4 regions of the Paenibacillus sp. 79R4 genome follow, and region 1 is predicted to be linked to each of the others. Evidence: a T-box and tRNA genes for the amino acid it is inferred to sense, from the RefSeq annotation. Region 1 holds a T-box; the other regions hold tRNA genes.
What was found. The T-box of region 1 lies ahead of leuS (leucine--tRNA ligase). A T-box ahead of a tRNA ligase gene usually reads a tRNA of that ligase, here a tRNA-Leu.

Region 1 (5,493 bases):
AGATAACGTGGTGTCGGGGATCCTTCTGCAGCTAGCTGATTAATTAGCGATGATAGCGTAGCTGGAAGACGGTTTGCTGACAATCAAAAGACCAGTTCTATGAACTGGTCTCCTGCGCGTTGGTTGAGATTATTTTCATGCCGGAGTGCTGGTCGTTGTAAGAGAAATGATATTGACCGAGCAGTCTAAATATACAATGCTTCTCACTAATAAATACGGACTTGTTCAGGGTGTTTAATAAGTAGTTTAATCCATCTCTGTATCCGCCCTTATTTAAATAATAAGAGGATAATTCATTGTTAAAGCGAGCTATATGCCCCCCAATAATCTGTCGGGTATACACTTTGTTGAGAGACTTATGCTTAATAATCAAGGAAGGAATATCAAAGCGCTGGAGAATATCATCGATGTTAAAGTGGTAGCGATTAGCGAATTCGATAATGTTTAAAAGGGACAACAATACTTCATCATGATTGGATTCCATGTAAGCTAAGTAATCTGCAAGCACGCTTGCATCACCCGCGGCTAACTTCGTTACCATGGTATTCATTTTGGCCCAGTCCTGAAATTTTTCTTTCCATTTTACAGTTTCCTCATCCTGTTCCTTTACCCAATCCAAGTCGTTATACAATTGTATATATTGCAGCGTTTTTTCATAGTCTCTTTTGTGTTCATACACATCGCCCAGCAGTAAGTTGGCATAAGCTATGTAAGTAAAGAGTGGACGATGCCATTTATAATCGCTATCATATTTGGGCCCTTTTTGATACAGAAATTGAGCTATTTGCTTAAGTCTCTCTGCAATTTCCTCCAGCTTATTCCAACGGCTTAATGCCCGGTATGTATTTGCTAAATCCTTCAACGCTTCAAGCTGATCATACTCGCCCAGACGGTCTACAAATAATTCAAACTGAAGGGCCGCTTGGTAATTCTTTTCCTGGTTGTTTTCGAGTTCACACATAAATAAACGATACTGACAAAGGGCCAGCCGTTCGGAATGCTGATGTCTCTCACTTTGTGCTACATTTTCATACAAAATAATGGCTGCTTCTTTCTTGTTATTCTTGTTGAGATCTTCTGCTACTTCAAACAGGTGTGGGGAATAGATCAGGTTGTCTAGCAATTGCTGAACTGTTTTAAGAAGAAGGTCCAAGTTGCCAACCTCTACACAACCGTATAAGAAGGGCTTGATTTTGCGCCAGTTAGGAGGAGACCCAGCTATAACTTCATCGTAGTACTGATTATAGAAGTAACCTTCAGGTAGTCCCATAACCGCTGTGATGCGGTCTAGCTGTTCCATTTTCAAAGTTCTATTTTCATTGAGAATGTAGCTAAGAGAGCCGATATTTATACCAACCTGCTCAGCAAATTTCCGTAAATTCAATCCTTCTTGAATCATAAAATCATTCAGTATTGCACTAATCGTGGTTGTACGGCTCATATTAGACACCCCTACCATCCATCTCTAATATTTCAATAGTATCCATTATTTAAATGGTGGTCAATTTAGAAATGCGGCATTTGGTGCATATTAGATCCTCGGTAATGACGATAAATATAATAAAAAAGACAACTCCCTTCAGAATTAACCATTCGTCAGGTTGCTGTCATTAAAAGCGGTAAGTAATATCCATATAAATAAAATCGAGACGACAGGATTTGAACCTGCGACCTCTTGCTCCCGAAGCAAGCGCTCTACCAAGCTGAGCCACGTCTCGGTAAGATGAACCGTTCCGGTTGTTCACTTCAATGAACTAGTGGGAACAATTGAAATTATACGCCTGTTCAAAAAACGTGTAAAGTGACATGCTCTTGAATATTATATGAATGTCACATCATTCCCTGGGCCCCTTCATCTTGAAATATTGTCAGGCATGTTGCGCTAAAAAGAATCTTTCTATATAATATAGGGTGATTCATTGGATATTTGCGACTTAGATGAGGATTATTAGTTTGGTTACTGCGCCATTCAGAGAGCCGGCGGCTGGTGAAAGCCGGTTGGAGCAACAAATGAACTCGCCTCGGAGTCATGATGCAAAAGGGCATAGTCCCTGTAACATCATCGTCCTACCCGCGTTATTGGGTACATAAGGGAGCGAAGGACAAAGCATGTCCAACGCTAACTAGGGTGGTACCACGGGAAATTTCCTCTCGTCCCTAGCGATAACGCTATGGATGAAGAGGTTTTTTTACATTTCAGGAGATGTTTTAGAGGAGGACTCGAGAATCATGGCGGACAAGAACGTACCTCATGACGTGTATCAAGCCCAGACCATTGAGCCGAAATGGCAAGTATTCTGGGAAGAGAATCAAACTTTCAAGACTCGCGAAGACGCGGGCAAACCAAAATTTTATGCATTGGATATGTTCCCTTATCCTTCGGGGGCGGGGCTTCATGTAGGCCATCCTGAAGGCTACACGGCGACGGATATCGTATCACGCTACAAGCGGATGCGCGGCTATAATGTGCTTCATCCAATGGGCTGGGACGCTTTCGGACTACCGGCGGAGCAGCATGCGCTGGATACAGGTGAGCATCCTCGCGACATTACGATCAAGAATGTGAACAATTTCCGGCGCCAGATCAAATCGCTCGGTTTCTCCTATGATTGGGACCGTGAGATCAGCACAACGGATCCGGACTACTATAAATGGACACAATGGATTTTCATTCAGCTCTACAAGAAAGGACTCGCTTATGTGGCGGAAATTCCAGTGAACTGGTGTCCGGCACTCGGTACTGTGCTCGCCAATGAAGAAGTTATCGACGGCAAGAGCGAGCGCGGCGGCCATCCGGTAATCCGTAAGCCGATGCGTCAATGGGTGCTGAAAATCACCGAGTACGCGGAACGGTTATTGGAAGATCTCGAGGAACTTGATTGGTCCGAGAGTATTAAGGATATGCAGCGCAATTGGATCGGCAAATCCGAAGGTGCGGAAGTCGTATTTGATATCGAGGGTCACGAGGGGAAACTGGTCGTATTTACGACTCGCCCGGATACATTGTTCGGTTCTACCTACGCCGTGCTTGCTCCTGAACATGAACTGGTAGCCAGGATCACGACGGATGCGCAGCGTGGCGCCGTAGAGAGCTATCAGGAAAAAGCCGCTCATAAGAGCGATCTGGAGCGTACTGATTTGGCTAAAGAGAAGACCGGCGTATTTACCGGCGCATATGCGATCAACCCGGCTAACGGCGCGAAGCTGCCGATCTGGATTGCCGATTATGTACTTGCCGGTTACGGTACCGGGGCTATTATGGCTGTTCCGGGTCATGATGAACGCGACTATGAATTTGCGAAGCAATTCGATCTTCCTATCATCGAAGTGCTGTCCGGTGGCGACCTGTCCAAGGAAGCTTATACCGGGGACGGCCCGCATGTCAATTCCGGGTTCCTGGATGGTATGGATAAAGAAGCAGCAATTAAGAAGATGATTGCCTGGCTTGAAGAGAACGGCAAAGGCCAGGGGAAAGTCACTTACCGCCTGCGCGACTGGTTGTTCAGCCGTCAGCGTTATTGGGGCGAGCCGATTCCGATCCTTCACCTTGAAGACGGAACGATGAAGCCGGTTCCTGAGGATCAGCTGCCGCTTGTCCTTCCGGAAGTTGAGCATATTAAACCATCCGGTACAGGGGAATCCCCGCTGGCGAACGTTACAGAATGGGTGAATACGGTAGATCCCGAGACAGGACTTAAAGCTCGCCGCGAGACAAATACGATGCCGCAATGGGCGGGAAGCTGCTGGTACTACCTGCGTTATATTGATCCGCATAATGACAAAGAGCTATGCTCCCCGGAGAAGCAACAGGAGTGGCTTCCAGTCGATCTGTATATCGGCGGTGCGGAACATGCGGTATTGCATCTGCTCTATGCGCGCTTCTGGCATAAAGTGCTGTATGATCTTGGCGTAGTATCGACGAAGGAACCGTTCCACAAGCTGGTTAACCAAGGGATGATTCTCGGCACAAATAATGAGAAGATGAGTAAATCCCGCGGCAACGTGATTAACCCGGACGATATCGTGAACAATTATGGCGCGGATACACTCCGTATGTATGAAATGTTCATGGGGCCGCTTGAGGCGACCAAGCCTTGGAGCGAGAATGGGGTTGAAGGGGCTCACCGCTTCTTGTCCCGGATTTGGCGTTTGTTCGTTGCTGAGGATGGTAGCCTGAACGCGAAGATCGGCGGCGAAGGCAGCGACGAATTCAAACGTACCTGGCATAAGACAGTGAAGAAGGTAACGGAGGATCTTGAGGCTCTGCGGTTCAATACGGCGATCAGCCAGTTGATGATCTTCGTCAACGAAGCCTACAAAGTGGACAGTGTGCCGAAGGAAGCAGCCGAGCACTTTGTACAAATGCTGTCTCCGCTTGCACCGCATATTGCAGAAGAATTGTGGGAGCGTCTTGGAAATACGGGAGGCATCAGCTATGTATCCTGGCCAACTTATGATGAAGCTTGGACTGTGGATGCAGAGGTAGAGATTGTGGTACAGGTGAACGGGAAGATCGTGGAACGCACGAAGATTTCCAAGGATCTTGACCAAGCGGCCATGCAAGAACACAGCATGAACCTGCCTAACGTGAAGCAGGCTGTTGAAGGCAAGACGGTCCGTAAAGTCATTGCGGTTCCGGGCAAGCTTGTCAATATCGTAGTCGGATAATCCATATTGCAGACAGACAAGGACTGGGAAGGCCGGCCGAACCCGGCGGTCTTCCCTCTTTTTATACGATTTTAGAGTTCGGTCAAGAATCTGCCTTTGATAAGGAAGTCGAACTTTTTAAACCTCATTTTTGGAGTAATATGTAGTAGTTCATAGAATCACCGTTCGTTTTGGATTTCACTGAACAATTTGTCTAATTTGTCGAGATCTTCATTATACTTCTGATGCGTGGCGTCGATGAGCCTGGAGAACACGTCCTGCAGCCCTGAATCTAAAATATCAATGCCTTTGGCGGTGATTCCGCCCGGTACGGAGACGCGCCGCTGGAGCTCTTCCGGCGACAGTCCGCCTTCCGTAAGCAGCTTGCCGGTGCCGAGCAGCATTTGCGACCCCAGATACAAGGCATCGCCTCTGTCAATTCCCGTCATCTCGGCCGCAGTTTCGGCCCAACGCTGCAGGATGAACGCGATAAAGGCAGGGCCGCAGCTTGAAATATCAGAGGCGATCCGGGTTTGTTCCTCCTTGATGATTAATGGAGTGCTGATCGATGACATGAGTTGCTCCAGCAAGAGACGATCCTCCGGCTGGATGCGCGAACCATATATGCAGAGCGACGCTCCGCTTTGCACCGAATGTGTAATGCTGGGAATGATTTTTGCTATACGCGATGGAACGGCCTGCTCCAGCATTTCAAGCTGAACAGGGCTCGTAATGGATACGATAATTTGTTTATCCGTCAGCACATCCTTAATCTCCGATAGGACGCCCGGGAAATCCAGCGGCTTCACACATAGGAATATAATTTGGCTCTCACGCGCGGCTTCG
Region 2 (5,493 bases), on a different contig from region 1:
TTCATGAAGAGGCAATTTCCGGAAAGCCTGAAATGGCTCTTTGGTAATTCGGAGGGGGATTCTCGATCCAAGCAAACGCTTGAGGGAAAGGTGCAAATACCGGGTACAAAGGTATGGAGCTTTCATTCCGGGGTCGCTGGCCGCGATTATCGCCTCTTTATCGCCGAACCGATGGGTCCACCGCCTGCCGGAGGTTATCCTGTGCTATATACGCTGGATGCCAATGCCACCTTTGGCTCATTGGCGGAAGCGGCCAGATTGCAGACCAGGGGGCCGCACGGAATGGATCCCTTTGTGATCGTAGGTATAGGTTATCACTCCAATGATCCAATCGTAACTCAGGAACGTTTCTATGATTACACGGTCTTTGCTGATAGCCGCGAGCTGCCGGCAAGGCCTGATGGATCTGACTGGCCGCTTACGGGCGGGGCGGAGGGGTTCCTCGATTTTATCGAATATGAGCTTAAACCGCTAATTGAGAAGGAATTTCCGATTGATCATTCCAGGCAGTCCCTATTTGGCCATTCACTTGGTGGATTCCTGACTTTATACACGTTATTTACGCGTCCAGGCTTATTCCGCCGTTATTTTGCAGCCAGTCCATCGATTTGGTGGAAGAATCATACCCTGCTTCAGTTATGGGAGGATCATAGGGAGCATATGACCCTTCATGAGGCGGAGATTGAGCTGCATTTGAGTGTTGGCAGTCAGGAGAAGCCCAATATGGTTAGTGATGCTAATAAGCTGTACCAGCTCTTAACGACAGATGAATATGCTCCAAAGTTCGTCTCGATGACCGAAGTTCCTGGTGAGGGCCATGTATCATTGTTGCCTTCCCTATTCAGCTCGATGCTGCGCCGTGTGACAAGTTAAAATGAAGAAAAAGCGCTTCATGCTACTGCATGGGGCGCTTTTTTGATGCTGTCAGTGACAGCCCTTTCATTTATCGAGATCAAGAACACGAGGATTTGTCCAGCAGAGAGGAGTATTCAGGGTACAGACGACGAATACATTCCGGGCAGATGTCGTGAGTGAATTCGACTTTTGTATGCTTCTCCAGGAAGCTTTCGATGGAGTTCCAGATATCATGCTCATCGCGAATTTTCTTGCATACCGCACATATAGGGAGCAGACCGTGCAGTGTATAGATTTGAGCCAGTGTCTCTAAATGATTTTGCTCAAGCAGCTTGTTCTGTGTAATATCCGTAAGGCAGACAAGCGCCCCTTTGACAGTTTTTCCGTCAGGCGAGTAAATCGTCGAAGCTTCCAATGTGAAGCATCTCGTCTCAAGCCTGGATGAGGACTTGAATTCCTTGCAGAAGAAGGGCTCTCGGCCCTCCAGCACCGCGTCAAGCTCATTGGGAGGGTATCCGTCATCGACAGCGAGAGCGTTGTAAATCTGAACGAAATTAACCCCGACCCATTCGAAGGATTCAGGAACGCCTTTTTCGAGCGAATGCAGACGCCAGGAACGATTGACGGATACGATAAAGCCCCGCGGATCGATAATTGCAATATTTTGTCTCAGCAAATCAATAATTTCTATAAAGTGGATGCCTGAGTTATGCAAAATTAAGTCGCTCCCTCTATTTGAGATGGGACTGCTTCTGTTGAACTTTAGAAGGGTATTGGTTTGCTTAAGATAGCTGGAGGGATAACTATCCGTTGGTGTCTGTTCATGAGGAGTCCATAGTAAAAGGCATAGAAATAATGGTACAATTACCATTATGCTATAATTGCCGTTGCATAAAGAAAAGTATATACGTTTTTACGTTATATCGCAAGAACAAAATTACGGAAATGCGTCTTAAGACGAATATTTGGAAGGCGGTTGTATATGCAATCCATTTACGATCGAATTGAATTATTAATTAAAATGAGGGGAATGACCAAGAAATCGTTCTGTGAGGAGCTGGGCATTAGTACGGGAAATCTGGGAGATTGGAAAAGAGGGAAATCGACACCGAGCACCAATAAGCTGATTGAGGTTGCTGGGTTTTTCGATGTTAGCCTGGATTGGCTCATATTGGGCAAGGAACCCAACCAACTGTACTTCAAGGAAGATGAGGAGACATATATATGGGATGAGCTAGGCAACGATCTTGTGCTGTCTGACAAAGAAAAGGAGTTTATTAAGGAGTACATTGATTTTACACGTTACCGAAGAAGCCAATCCTGTGATCAATAAACGTATTTAGCTTTTCTGATGCGCCGTGCAAGATCATGCAGGCCTGTAAATCCTTTTGGATGAACGGGCTTGCGATATAAGCCTTTAATTAAATTTATGTTTACTTTTCTGGAACTCCGGTGTATAATAAAAGAGTTGCTGAAAAAGTTATAATATGCGGTAGTGGTGGAATGGCAGACACGCTATCTTGAGGGGGTAGTGGGCGTACGCCCGTGGAGGTTCGAGTCCTCTCTACCGCATTACGAACAACGATAAAAAGATCCTTACTTCTGGTAAGGATCTTTTTTATTTTTTTGGACAGTATAATACAATGTGATATTCTGTTTTTTGCTTATGTAAACGCTTGAATTTATTATTTTTTTGAATTCTGCCGATTTACAGGGGCTTAATACTGGATTCAAGTTGACATGTAATAAAAAATTATTTAATATGTCTTAGTACTAAAAGTGAGAGTTCCAAAAGTCAAGCTTTATTTGAAAGATGATTTTTTGAACTTCCGCTTGAAAAAGCTTTCTATTTTAATAAAACGGGTGATGAAGATGTCTTACAGACCAAGTATTCAGAACGTGTCCATAGCCGGAAGCAACGAAAAGGAAGGATTGTACGAATTTGCCGTTAAATTGGCCGATGGAACGCAGTGCAGAGTATTTTATCACCGTTTTCCAGAATGGCGCCTCGCTAATATCAATCGATTGCAGAAGACGCCATGTCCGGTATGCCGTAAAGACTACATTTGCAATTGTATGGAGAGCTTTAAGGAAGATTTCAACAGCCAGCTTGTAGAGAACCAATGGATCGAGAAGCTGCTGGCAGAGTAAAAGTAAGCCCTGGCGAAATAAAAGAGTACGGAGGGGATCGACTCCTTCGTATTCTTTTTTTTGTTATATAAAGTTCGAGACCGGACCGCTTACCCGCACTTTTGAACCTGTATGGTAAGACGGATATAATGGAATTAGCAGGGAGGTTTTGCGGATGTCAGATAGGGGTATAGATCAGACTGCAGTTGTATTGTTTGATGGGGTGTGTCTGTTGTGTCAGGGTGCCGTAAAATGGATTATCAGATATGACCCCGGTGCCTATTTCAGGTTCGCATCGCTGCAATCCGATGTTGGCAGGGAGTTACTACAACAGTATGAAGGAGCTGCGGACGGGTCGATGAATACGATGTTTCTGCTGGAGCAGGGCAAGTTATACTCTCGTTCAACCGCTGCACTTAGAATCACCCAAAGGCTTAAGTTTCCCTGGCCAATATTATATGCATTCATCATCGTTCCGCGGGGATTGCGCGATGCGGCTTACCGATGGGTTGCGAATAACAGGTATCGCTGGTTCGGCCAATCTGATGCGTGCATGCTGCCTACTAAAGCTATCAAGGAACGGTTCATAGATTTGTAGAGGAAGTTGTTTCAATATATTTTTTGGGACTTGCCTGAGCAAATGATCTATGATATTCTGACTGTAAATATTAGGAACTCGTGAACGGGAGCACCGTCCAAATGAACCGATAATTCGGGATTTGGGCGGTGCTTTTTTGTGTTCCGGGAAAGAAGGAAGGTGGGGGTTTGATGCCCGTCAGATTGGTTCTGGCTGTACAGGATGAGTTGTATATAGAGCCGTTTATGCAGTACGTCCACTCCAGCGAATTCGACCGGCGTATCATCATAACGGGTTTCAGCCGGCAGGATGCCTTTGAGCTGTATATGAAAGACTCCGGGGAAATGGTGGATATCGTGCTAGCTGAGCCGACATTTCTTGAAGCGTGGCAGGGAGCGAAGCCGGGGCGACTGATCGTGGTCTCTCTATGTGAGAGGGGGGAAGCAGCTTCAGGTTTGAGTCTGGATAAATATCAGCCTTTGCATCCGTTGCTGTTCTCGCTCCTGAATATGGTTCGAGGGGACAAGGGGAAACAGGCGGCTAAGGAAGCTGGCACGGTCGTGATCGGTTTGCATTCGATGGTCGGCGGTCTGGGCAAGAGCACCGTATCCTGGAATATCGCGAAGCAGCTTGCTTCGGAAGGCGCTAAAGTATTTTATTTGAGTCTCGAAACCGTGAATAACAGACTGATCTTTGAAGGTCAGCTTGTTCATGAAGGTCAGCGGGGAGGTTTGGCCCGCCTGCTTTATGATTTGAAGTCGGCAGAAGAAGGACAGCAGGAGCTGAAGTTCCCTATATCGGCGTATGCTTGCAGGCATCCACTGCTTCAGGGGGATTTATTTGCACCGCTTGATAATTTGGATGAAATGCTCGAGTTGCAGCGCAAGGAGACCATGGATCTGATCGAATTTATTGCAGCAAGCGGATTGTACGACGCCATGGTGATTGATACCGACACTTACCCGAATGAAAGAGCTGAGGCGGTGCTGGAACGGGCGGATAAGCTGGTTTGGCTTGTAACTGATGATGATAATGTCATGCGCAAGACGTCTCTCTGGTTCGATCATTTGGAGCGATCACGCCCGGATGTCCATGGTCATATTCTGAGCAAGTCTCTGTTTGCCTTTAATCAGTATACAGGAGAAGAGGTTACTTCCCTGCCGGGGAGCAACATCGTATTTGCAGCGATGCTCTCATACATCCCGGCTTGGAAGAATGGGATACGGCAATTTGCAGCGATGCATTCTCCACTCTATCAGCGCGATGTGCAGCAGCTATGCTGCAAGCTGTACGGCAATGCCGAGGTATTGAGGGGAGGAAATATACAGCGATGACGGAGGAAATGTTTCCCCAACTTCGGTCAGAGATTCGATCCGGACTTGATGTTACCTTGACGCTTCAGGACGGGCAACTGATGGAATATATCGAACGGCGAGTGCTTGAGGATCATCGGTTGACCCACCTTACTTCCTCGGAGAAGAGAAGGTGGGTAAGGAGGCTATATGATTCGTTTCGCGGCCTGGATGTGCTGCAGCCGCTGGTCGATGATCGCTCTGTATCGGAGATTATGATCAACAGTCATGAGGAGGTCTTTGTTGAGCAGAATGGCAAAGTTCGCAAGCTTGCGCTGCATTTTGAATCCCGGGAGAGGCTGGAGGATATTATCCAGACCATCGTATCCGGTGTCAATCGGGTTGTGAATGAATCGTCGCCGATCGTGGATGCGAGGCTGAAGGATGGTTCCCGGGTTAATATCGTGCTGCCTCCGATCGCTCTGAAGGGACCGACGATGACGATTCGCAAATTCCCTGAGCATCCGCTTACGATGGAGCAGTTGGTTGAGAAGGAATCGCTAAGCGAGGAAGCGGCCCGTTTTATGCAGACCTTGGTACGCAGTAAATACAATATTTTTATTAGCGGTGGAACAGGTT
Region 3 (5,493 bases), on a different contig from region 1:
ATCTCTTGTCCGGTTGCAAACCCGGCGCCAACGACAGTACCTATATAAGTGAACGCAATCTGCAAAATTTTGACGGCATTTTTCATGGCCTTCCTCCTGCTGGGTGTGCTATATATAGTACAAGGTATGTTGTATTTCAAGAGGACATGACTCAAACTGAAAAATGAAACTTATTTGGTGTGAGAGGTTGTTCAAAAAGTCCATTTTGATCACAATGTAGCTCGAGAGGTTATTCGACATCGAATCTTAAATTCAGCCGGGCCTTCCGGTGCTCACGTAGGTTTTGCCTACGCTCCGCTCCTCAGTCCCTAGCTTCATCCAACCTTCTCGGTGCTGAACACGGGCCTTTTTGAACACACACTATAACTCGGGAGGACGAATAGATGGATAAATTAAAACAAAGGATTATCGAGGAAGGCGTGGTCGTCTCGGAGGAAGTGCTGAAGCTGGACAAGCTGCTGAACCATCAAGTGGACCCGGAGCTGATGATGGAGCTTGGGCGGGAATTCGCCGAGCGTTTCCGCGATGAAGAGGTAACCCGTGTCGTGACCGTGGAATCCTCAGGCATTTCAATCGCGTTCGCGACGGCGTATGCGTTGGGGGTACCACTTGTATTTGCCCGCCGCAAGAAGACGCTGCTGGAGGAGGCGGATATGCTCCAGGAACGGGTTCCATCCTTTACGAAAGGGATCGTAACCGATATTCTGATATCCCGAGATCTGATTAACGAGCAGGACCGGATTCTGTTCATCGATGATATTATTGCTAATGGCGATGCGGCCAAAGGCCTGATCAAAATTGTTGAACGCTCTGGCGCGAAGCTGGTTGGTGCAGGAATCGTGGTGGAGAAGTGCTTCCAATCCGGAGCACGGGCAATTCGGGATCAGGGAATCCGTCTTGAGACCCTGGCCAAGATCAAGTCTTTGGAGAATGGGCAGGTCATTTTTGCAGAATAAAATAGGCTATTCCAATTTTTTCATGACTCCTTTGCAGGTTCATGTTTTTTCGTTATAATGAGGATTACTAGGGAGAGGAGGCTTATAAGATGGGAAGAGATTCGGTAGTTCCTACTGAGTTTTTCATTTCAAAATTATCCGAAGCCAAGGTTGCTTTTGAACGGGCTCTCGATTGTAAGCATACAGAGTTTGATGACCTTTATCCCTATATGCTTGAGCATCCCCAATTCTTCTGGTATAAGCGCTATGTGGCGTGGTCGAAGCTATTGACGATTGTTGAGCTGTGCGAAGAGCTTGACACGCCATGGAAAGAGGAATTCAGTCCGCAGCAGGTCGGGTATTTGGAGCAAAGAGTCATGTCTTCGAAGGTGCTCGACTTCTGGTTCGACGGCAGCAAGGAGCATGCACAACGTTAAGAGGGATATAGGACTCCGCCAGCTGGTGCGGGGTCTTTTTTTGAAGAATATATAGCTGGCAGAACAGATTCACTCGGGAAGCTTCTTCCGATTGTTGATCTGTTCAGCATATTCGGGGCATATTGAAGTGAAGAGGGGAGTGAAAAGTAAACACGATGATCACAGATGAGCAGTTGAATGAGTATCGGTTGTCCGGGCAGAAGGTGCGCGTGGTGAGGGATGCGCTTCCTGAGAACGATGTTAGAGGAATTATTGTTGCCTGGGATGAGACCCATGTATTGGTCCGCAGGCCGAACCGGAATGTGGTCAAGCTGGACCGTAATTATTTGATTCAATCCGCTAAAGATCCTCGGCCTTCGTTTGAGGAATAAAGAGCTGATCCTAAGACAACTATCCCGGATGAAAGGCGAACGCGACCTGTATCCGGGATAGTTGTATTTGCATGTAAGGGAACTGGAATCAGGACTCCGCAGCAGCGCGTCGATTTGGCTGCAGGCGGCTTCTCTTGGGAGCATCTCCCCCCAGGTAGGCCCGCATGCGGGAATTGATCTCATGGCGCAACCCAGACCATAATATCCTCATCTCTCCGCGATATCCACGACAGGTGTAATCGGCCCAGATTCCATTCTCGTCCTGCCGGATCTGGTACAGTTTAATCTTACGTTTATTGAATTCAGTCTGTATCTCGGATAATACGAGGGCAGCTCGTTGTTCTCCGCCATGGATCATCTCTACATAGATCTCAGGACTCTTCAATACACCGCTCTGTTCAATAATTCTTGCGTCCCGTTGGAATACATGGCGCACGAACTTTAACAGCAGAGCGCTCTTGATCAAGGCTAGCTCCTCTTCTAATATGCCGGGTACGGCCATATAAAACACCTTCTTTTTAAATGGGAACTTATGTTCTTATTATATCCAAAAGAATAAGAAATAACAATGGAATTTCCAAGCAGAGGACAGAAGGCGGTAATCACACAAAATGTGAAAATATTCGACGAATTGAAGCGGAATCAAGTGATTAGGCGCTAACGCAAAAAAAATATTGACTCCATAATTTGGCCGTGATATTATATATCTTGTCGCTGCGGAACACCAAGTGATCTGCAAGAGACATTACAATATGCGGTCGTGGCGGAATTGGCAGACGCGCACGGTTCAGGTCCGTGTGGGCTAACCCCCGTGGAGGTTCGAGTCCTCTCGACCGCATTATTATTACAAAGAATAAGCTCCTGAATTTGTCCTTGCGACGATTCAGGAGCTTATTTGCATAATTGGGATTTTTAGGTGTTGCTCATGACCTGTGCAGACGAAACTTTTGAACTGTAATCCAGATGTGCATAGATGTTTGCCGTCGTGGAATAACGGCTATGTCCTGGCTATGATTGAATCTCTTTCAGACTCACATCGTTGGCCAGTAACAGGCTCGCACAACTTTGACGAAGATCATGGAAGCGAATATCCTCAGCCCATGCTTCTTGAGGACAAGTGGAAAGTGCTGTGTGATATATCCAGGCTTGATTCGGTCACCTAGCTTGTTTACGTAGATGTATTCCTTATACTTGTATTGGTATGAGTCCTTGAATAAGGCACGATTTTTTTGCTGTTCCTTTCAAAGTCGTATTTGGCTTCGTTCTACGGATTTCGGCGAAGCGAAATTGGCTTTATTGGTTTTAAAATCTTGTTTTTTTGTAGGAGGGTGCTATTGACCATGAATCTATTTAAAGAAGAAATCGGAAACTGGCAAGACTGGAGCAATATCTCTCAGTCATTATTCGCTTTTTCTGCTCTTACTAATTTCATATTCCAAAAAGAAAACCTGCCGCCCGCAAAACTCGAAAACCTGCCACCGGCAACGAATGCTGTTTTCAAATCTGGTGATTTTGTTATAAAAATATTTGTTCCGTGTGAAGGAGGAATGGATCAGGCAACGGAAATACAGACAGAACAGTTTTCCATGCAGCGGGCAAATCAGCTCGGTATTCACTCCCCTAAACTGATAGCACATGGTTTGGTGGAGGATAAATACCGCTTTGCTTACATGATCATGGAATATGTTCATGGGACTGCATTCGGCGAAGCTGTGAACAGCATGGCACACATTGAAAAATTTGAAGCAGCACAGCAACTTCGCAAAATCACGAATATCATGAACACCCCATGCCCACGGTTCAATGACATTGATATCATTGCCAATGAAGATCGTTCTGAAAGGTGGAGAATATATCCCGATGACTTTAGGTCGGAAAGACTTATTTACATCACCTCTCAAGATTTCGGCGAGAAAGTATATATTCACGGCGATCTAAACAGCAACAACGTCATCATAGCTGATGACGGTAAACTCTGTATTATTGACTTTGCAGATGCAGTTCTTGCGCCTAAGGTTTACGAGGATGCGTATATTGCAGCCGAACTGTTTAATTTTGATTCTGCACTGCTGCGTGGTTATTTCGGTGATTATTCTAAAGAAGAGCTTGTTGGAATCATTACGGATGGTCTGCTTATTCACGATTTCGGTGGAGATGTTGTCGGAAAATACCTTGGTAAGCCAGAGGAGTTTCACTGTATTAATGATCTGCGTAAACGTATATATGAAAAGCTGACAAACGGAACGTCAGGCCAGTAAAAATAGCATGTCCGTTCCGATCACTCTACTCACTTTCAAATTTCGAACAGTGCAGCTTCAGAATGGAAGAATTGTTCGGCATTTCAGGCCATTTCTCGTTCCCAGCTCGTGCCAATCCGGCCTTCTTTATTACTTCGGATTATCACTGAACCGATCTTTCGATGCAGCGGAACGTCCTTGCGTTTGTTTGCACCCAACAGGTGTCATCTACAGGCGTTGTTACACCTTGCTGCACAAGGCCTTTTCCTAATCTTTCGAAATTCAGGTGAATAACAGCATGTTGATGTAAAAGGCCTTTGCGCAATACGCGGCAAGGATATTTCAAGTAATGGATTAAATGAGTTGAACAAGTTCGTTTTCAGGGGGGGATGTAGAAATACTATAATTCATTACACTTAAAACGTAAAAGAAACCACTTTATTATCCCTTCTCCAACAGGAAGGGGGATACGCATATTGGAAGTACTTAACTTAGGAAATGTAATATAACCTTTGAGATTTCCTTATTGCAGGCAGCGCCAGCCTCGCTGGTAATACCCTCTAATAAGAATATAAGAGGAAAAGATGGTGCCTGCCATGTGCTATAATTAAAAAAACACTGTGGACGAAGCGAGGCGAGGCCTTGGACTTGAGAAATAAAACAAGCTACATTGTTGGGTTAATTTTATTAATTGCGATTGTAGCCGCAGTTGTTGTATGGCAATCCAATCAGGAAAAGCTCTACGATGCAAAAGCTAATGTGAATTTGGTTCAAATCAAGAAATTTCATATAAGTTCCGACTCCACTGAACTGAAAACATTTGCAGAAGGGACGATGTTCGTCCAAGGCAGCAACGGATCGGCCGAACAAGTACAGATCGTAGCGCAAATTGAAGTTGATCCTAATGATTGGGGAGGGGTCGCCTTTTATATCCCTCACGACTGGTACATATCTGAAATTACGAGCAGTTTCCCTGAAAAATCAGCATTAAAGCCTTTGGATTATATGTCGAGATGGACTACCGCAGACACTGATTCCAAATGGCGTGCTTGGGTTGAAATAGGAAGGGACCGCTCTTATAAACCTATCGGGGGCGGCAAAGGGACCATAGTAATCGATGTGGTTCCGGATAAAAAAATGAACCCTTCTGCGGAACTATTCAATCTCGGTATTGAAGTCGGCTCTGCTGAAAAAGATGGGCAAAAGCTCATGGGTACTGATTCGATTGAGGTTCCTATTTGGTAGTAGATTCGTATTGAAATTTAGCGGATATTCTCCGCATAACAGGTGTTCTCACCCAAGAGAAGCAAGGCGGAAATACGCAGCGAAGCTACATCTATGATGAGATTAATCGACGGGGTGGAGTAACTCTCGATACCACGTTTCTAAAAGAATAAGTTAATAGAAAAGATTTCTGATTTGCTTATCTGGGCAGATTGGAAATCTTTTTATATGTTCAGTAGATTCAGGATTGCTCCGTATATCCTGCTCTTTAAGCGCAATCGGAAAGTGT
Region 4 (5,493 bases), on a different contig from region 1:
AGATCGAGTTGCAGGATTCCGAGCTAGAATTCTTTACTCAATTTGCTGTGGGGAATGGATGGATTTATTACACAGATAATAATAGCCGCCTGAAAAGTTTCACCCCCACACAAGCTCGGCCAACCCTGCTAACTGCGAATGTCTCCACTTTGAGCCTGTCTCCTGACAGTCAGCGAATTGCCGTCACCACTTCAAGAAGCGGCGGTCAGGCAGAAGAGAGCCTGCTCATCTACGATACAAGGGGTCAGGTACAAGGCTTGCAGATCGGCAAAGGTGATTTGGTGTCCTACCAATCCTGGTCTCCCGATTCTTCCAAGCTGGCCTTTGCGGTTTATACCGAGGACAAGAGCGGCATGAATGGGATCTATATTTTTGATACTGTCTCCGGTAAGGTGTCGCCGCTAGGGTTATCGTATTTCCCGGTGTATCCGCTAAGCTGGAGCCCTTCTGGGGCAAGGCTGGGTATTACTGTAGATGATAAAGAGAAGCTTGTCGTCACCCATATTGTCGATTTCAAACAATAATTATGTTCGGATTAAGAGAGAAGAAAAAAGGAGAGATCGTAATGAAAAAAACACTTTTATCCCTCATCGTAGTGGGTATGACTTTATCCGGAGCCGCCGGTGTATATGCGGGAAGCAAGCTGGAGAAGATCAGCGCTTATCTGAATCACGGCATTACTTTTAAAGTAAACGGAGCCGTTCAATCCTTAACAGACAGCAACGGCAAAAAGCTGGTGCCAATCACCTATCAAAATACGACGTATTTGCCGGTGCGGGTCATTTCCAACATGGCTGGAATCAATGTGCAGTTTGATGCCGCCAGCCAGCAGATTCGCCTGGAAACGACTCAAGGCGGAGATAACCAGCCAGCAGGTGAATGGACGGCTGTCCATTACAATGAAGGGCAGATTAAAGCGATCAAACAGGCTTACGCTAATTTCGAATCCTTTGAGGCAGCCTATGCTCCAAAGCAAATGACCGCAAACGACAGTTATGTTAAAGCGGCAGCCACGGGCGATGGAGTTAATTTAATCTTTAAGCATATGACGGTGAATGTGTCACCGCGGGATTATTCCAGCGACTATGAATCCAGGGAAGTCAAGTTAGCGAATGGCGTCGTCGCGAAATGGTATACACCTTCCGATATACCGATGCTGGGTTTCCAATTGGACGACCGGACGGTAACGATTAGCTCCCCTGACGGTTCCTTGAGCAACAGCCAAATCGAGCAGGTTGCTGTTAGTGTAGCTAAACTGAATTAAGTATGAATTGATAACAACAAGAAGCTGCGATGTGCAATATTATCCATACCATGGACATGTTATGCCGTTTCAGAAAGATACTGCGAATCGTCTTAATAAAACTTTTACTTAGTGAGTGGAGCATAGGTACTCATGTAATTCTCTTGATCTAAATTAAACGAATGGTACATTCATAAAGAAAATGCTCTTCAGGTCATTCGATACTGAAGGGCATATTTTATTAATTGGTATAATGCCGGCAAACAAAGTGACGTTTCACGTCGATGGCTTGCCGGGATATTTCGGTGAGGCGCACACCATATAAAGAATGTAGAAGCTCGCTAATCCCCATCAAAAGGAATTTGTGGGCTTTTTTACATGGTGAAAAAAGGGATTATAAGTATCCAGGAAAGGCATATATAGAACAGTGATGTCCGTATAATAAGAACATGGTGGACAAAGAGTTGAGTTTGCCAATGCCTATTCCCATGGGATTTTCAAGATTCCGCCATTATCAATTCCCATAAAGGACGGGGCATGTTATTATATGAATGTCCACTGGTGAAATACAATTTTAACACTGGGGATAGACAAATGATTGGGTAACAGGAATCGTTGGTAATCCTAAGTTGATGAAGTAGGAGGGGATTGTTTGTAAGCGTTGTCAAATTCGGGAGAAGATAGGTCATCATGTTAACCATTAGGTTGAACAAGGAATAATAAGAGCCGCACAGATCTATTAATTTATGCCGGGGGTTGGGACGATGAGCATAAAGGAAGAGGCATTACAGGCACATAGGGTGAGACACGGTAAGCTCGAAATTGCGACTAAAATGCCGCTTAATAACAAACATGATCTGGAGCTGGCATATACGCCGGGGGTAGCAGAACCTTGCAAAGAAATTGCCAAAGACAAGGAAAAGGCCTACGACTACACGATTAAAGGCAGCACCGTAGCCATTGTAACCAATGGGACAGCCGTTCTGGGGCTTGGCAATATTGGCCCCGAGGGGGGATTGCCTGTTATAGAAGGCAAGGCGCTGCTGCTGAAGAAGTTTGGCAACGTGAATGCATTCCCGATCTGTATCGACAGCCTTGATCCGGATGAAATTGTAAGAACCATTCAAGTGATCGCACCCGGCTTCGGAGGTATTCATCTGGAGGATATCAGGGCGCCTGAATGCTTCTACATCGAGGATAAGCTGAAGGAAACTCTAAATATTCCCGTATATCATGACGACCAGCACGGAACGGCCGTTGCCGTGCTTGCGGGTCTGTACAACGCTATGAAGGTTGTTAATAAATCCTTGGACAGTATACGCATCGTGATCAACGGCGCGGGTGCATCGGGCATTGCTGTTGCAAAGTTGCTGCTTGCGGCGGGGGCAAGGCATCTGGTGCTATGCGATATTAACGGAGCTATTTCAGAATACGTTGGCTCCATGAACGAGGCTCAGCAAAGAATCGCCAAAGTTACGAACAGGGATTTTGAGACAGGGACCCTTGAAGATATTATTAAAGGCAAGGATGTATTTATCGGGGTGTCGGTGGAAGGCGTGTTGACGAAGAAAATGGTGCAGACTATGAGTTCCGACTGCATTATCTTTGCTCTGGCCAACCCCGTGCCGGAGATAATGCCGGAGGAGGCTATAATAGGTGGGGCAAGAATAGTAGCCACAGGCAGATCTGATTACCCCAATCAGATCAATAACCTACTGGTATTCCCAGGCATTTTCAGGGGGGCTCTGGATGCAAGAGTACGGAATATTACCGATGAGATGAAGCTTGCTGCGGCTCAAGGCATTGCGGAACTGGTGAACGATGAGGAGCGGAATGAAAATTACATTGTTCCGGACGCCTTCGACAAGCGAGTGAGCATAGCCGTTAGCGAAGCGTTAATTCAAATCGCTCGCAAGACGGGGGTCGCAAGAGCATAATTTGCAAAAAATCATAATAGAATTTTTTGGTTGACTCGCTCATGGATTCATGATATATTATATTTCGTTGCTGCAAAACATTGCAGCAACGAAATACGCGGTCGTGGCGGAATTGGCAGACGCGCACGGTTCAGGTCCGTGTGGGCTAACCCCCGTGGAGGTTCGAGTCCTCTCGACCGCATTATCTTAACAAAGAATAAGCTCCTGAATTTGTCCTTGAGACGATTCAGGAGCTTTTTGTATTCTTAGAGTTTGTAGTGCATTGCTTATGACTTGTGCTGTAATCCAGATATGCATAGATGTTGGACGTTGTGAATTAATGGCTATGTCCATATTAAATTTCTTTCAGGCTTACTCCTTTGAAAGCAACAAAGTCCCTTCATATGATACTGGGATGACTGTGTGGCAAATGGTTACGAATGATTCAAAGGGAACTCAAATCGTGAGGCTTTGACTACACCTCATTCAGAAATCTCGTATTGCAACCACTTGGACCTGACGGAAACCGTAGATGCCGAACCGCTCTTTGGGATTCATACAACGATAAGGAAATCGCAGAGAAAAGGTGCAAGGTGGGGGATCGGGATGTTGCCATTATCGATGCGTGTTTCTTCTCCACCCGGAGCTTCGCGGCAACTGGGCTTACTCATTTGGCTTGACATTGATTCGGCAACGATGGTAAATCGGGCTCTTCAAAGGGATGTGGCATGGGTCGGGTCTCCACATGCAGTTGAGGATAGATATCGGCGATTTAACGCTTGTCAAATTGCGTTATTTATCTACCATTATCTGGAGACTGTGAAGATCTTTTCGAAGCTGCGAAACTTATTATAAGAGCACTATGTGTAGATAAAAGAAAAAAAGATAATATAATGGAAGTCGACACGGACTATATCAAACAATATATAATATGAAAAACCGGTATTCCATAACGTAAAGAATATCGGTTATTTTTGTTAAAATCGCTGCTACGTTGCTCTCTTATTCGGATGAAAGAGCCGATTACGTAATTTCTTTACACCTTATTAAGGAGGCATAGGCAATGACAAGTGTTCTCGTAGTTGAAGACGATACGCATATGTGGGAAATGATTTCAATGGTTTTGAACCATGAAGGTTTTCGGGTCCGGGGGGCGGTTAACGGCAAGGAAGCGCTTGCTGAAATGGAGAGCGCTCCTCCGGATTTGGTTTTGCTGGATATCATGATGCCAATCATGGATGGGTGGGATTTGTGCCAGGAACTTCGGCGCTTGAACCCCGAACTGCCAATTATCATGATTACAGCTAAGCATGAGACAAGTCAAAAGGTGAAAGGATTCGGCCTAGGCGCAGATGATTACCTGGTAAAGCCTTTTGACCCGCAGGAACTGGTGGCCCGAATCAAAGCGGTAATGCGCCGGTATCGGATTGCAGCCGATAAAATGGTTAGATTGGGCAGTCTCAAGCTGGATCGGCTTCGGGGGACGATTTCGGACGGAAAGATCAATTGGAACTTGCCGCTTAAGGAATTCGAACTATTATATCAACTTGCGAGTTATCCCGGACAAATCTTTATGCGAGACCAGTTAATTGAAGCGATATGGGGCTTTGACCACGAAGGGGATGAGCGGACGGTCGATGTTCATATTAAGCGGCTTCGGGAGCGATTTTCCACTTATACTCACCTTTTTCGTATTGTAACGGTCCGCGGACTCGGATACAGGTTAGTGACGGAAAGCTATGATTAAGAGCTTATATTTAAAAATGGTATTGCTCTTTTTCGTAGCTGTGGCTATAGGGATCGGAGGCGCCATTCCATTAACCATTTATTTGTTTAAAGATCAGATTACGCAATCCATCCAACAAGAGTATGCGATGCGAAACGAGTTGATATCCGATGCTTTTTCCCGATTGGCGCCAGGAGAACGTGATACTTTTCTAAAGCAGTTGTCTGATAAGCAAAAGATAAGCTTATGGGTACACGATAAGAACGGGCTGCGCTACGCTTATGGTCAAACAAACAAATCCTACCTGACAGGCGAAGATATCCACAGCATCCAGAACGGCGCTGAAGTCGTGAGACGAACATCCTTTCTGCCTCTGCCGACGAACTTGCAAATGGGTTTCCCTTTGCAAACTCCGGACGAACAGTTGGCACTTGTCATCCATCCGGAAGGTACTAATCATTCGCAGCTATATATGATTTTGGGTGTTTTTATCGCAATTACAATTGCGATCGCTAACACCAAGTTTATCCTTTTTACTAGCGTAGTGGTAAAGCCCTTGAAAGCATTGACCGCTGCAACCAGAAAAATGGCTAAGGGGGACTTTAGCA

Region 2: it encodes a tRNA-Leu, which carries the amino acid that the T-box ahead of leuS (leucine--tRNA ligase) is inferred to sense. The anticodon was not compared.
Region 3: it encodes a tRNA-Leu, which carries the amino acid that the T-box ahead of leuS (leucine--tRNA ligase) is inferred to sense. The anticodon was not compared.
Region 4: it encodes a tRNA-Leu, which carries the amino acid that the T-box ahead of leuS (leucine--tRNA ligase) is inferred to sense. The anticodon was not compared.

What each region holds. Positions count from the first base shown of each region.
Region 1 covers NZ_QJOT01000003.1:147,864-153,356, reverse strand. Annotated here, with positions in the region: gene DMN77_RS04765 (TetR/AcrR family transcriptional regulator) at 1-43, shown strand, start outside; gene DMN77_RS04760 (transcriptional regulator) at 98-1,441, opposite strand; tRNA gene DMN77_RS04755 (tRNA-Pro) at 1,645-1,718, opposite strand; T-box leader at 1,927-2,162, shown strand; gene leuS (leucine--tRNA ligase) at 2,230-4,668, shown strand; gene comER (late competence protein ComER) at 4,827-5,493, opposite strand, start outside.
Region 2 covers NZ_QJOT01000005.1:35,163-40,655, reverse strand. Annotated here, with positions in the region: gene DMN77_RS08235 (alpha/beta hydrolase) at 1-873, shown strand, start outside; gene DMN77_RS08230 (PAS domain-containing protein) at 953-1,570, opposite strand; gene DMN77_RS08225 (helix-turn-helix domain-containing protein) at 1,838-2,188, shown strand; tRNA gene DMN77_RS08220 (tRNA-Leu) at 2,345-2,427, shown strand; gene DMN77_RS08215 (hypothetical protein) at 2,728-3,006, shown strand; gene DMN77_RS08210 (thiol-disulfide oxidoreductase DCC family protein) at 3,161-3,583, shown strand; gene DMN77_RS08205 (P-loop NTPase family protein) at 3,754-4,896, shown strand; partial or broken gene DMN77_RS08200 (TadA family conjugal transfer-associated ATPase) at 4,893-5,493, shown strand, end outside.
Region 3 covers NZ_QJOT01000013.1:60,158-65,650, forward strand. Annotated here, with positions in the region: gene DMN77_RS17810 (YkvI family membrane protein) at 1-86, opposite strand, end outside; gene DMN77_RS17815 (xanthine phosphoribosyltransferase) at 384-956, shown strand; gene DMN77_RS17820 (hypothetical protein) at 1,046-1,372, shown strand; gene DMN77_RS17825 (hypothetical protein) at 1,528-1,743, shown strand; gene DMN77_RS17830 (YhjD family protein) at 1,832-2,245, opposite strand; tRNA gene DMN77_RS17835 (tRNA-Leu) at 2,498-2,581, shown strand; gene DMN77_RS17840 (aminoglycoside phosphotransferase family protein) at 3,084-4,001, shown strand; gene DMN77_RS17845 (hypothetical protein) at 4,629-5,225, shown strand.
Region 4 covers NZ_QJOT01000013.1:76,570-82,062, forward strand. Annotated here, with positions in the region: gene DMN77_RS17900 (TolB family protein) at 1-524, shown strand, start outside; gene DMN77_RS17905 (stalk domain-containing protein) at 566-1,264, shown strand; gene DMN77_RS17910 (NAD(P)-dependent malic enzyme) at 2,008-3,180, shown strand; tRNA gene DMN77_RS17915 (tRNA-Leu) at 3,278-3,361, shown strand; gene DMN77_RS17920 (response regulator transcription factor) at 4,223-4,906, shown strand; gene DMN77_RS17925 (HAMP domain-containing sensor histidine kinase) at 4,899-5,493, shown strand, end outside.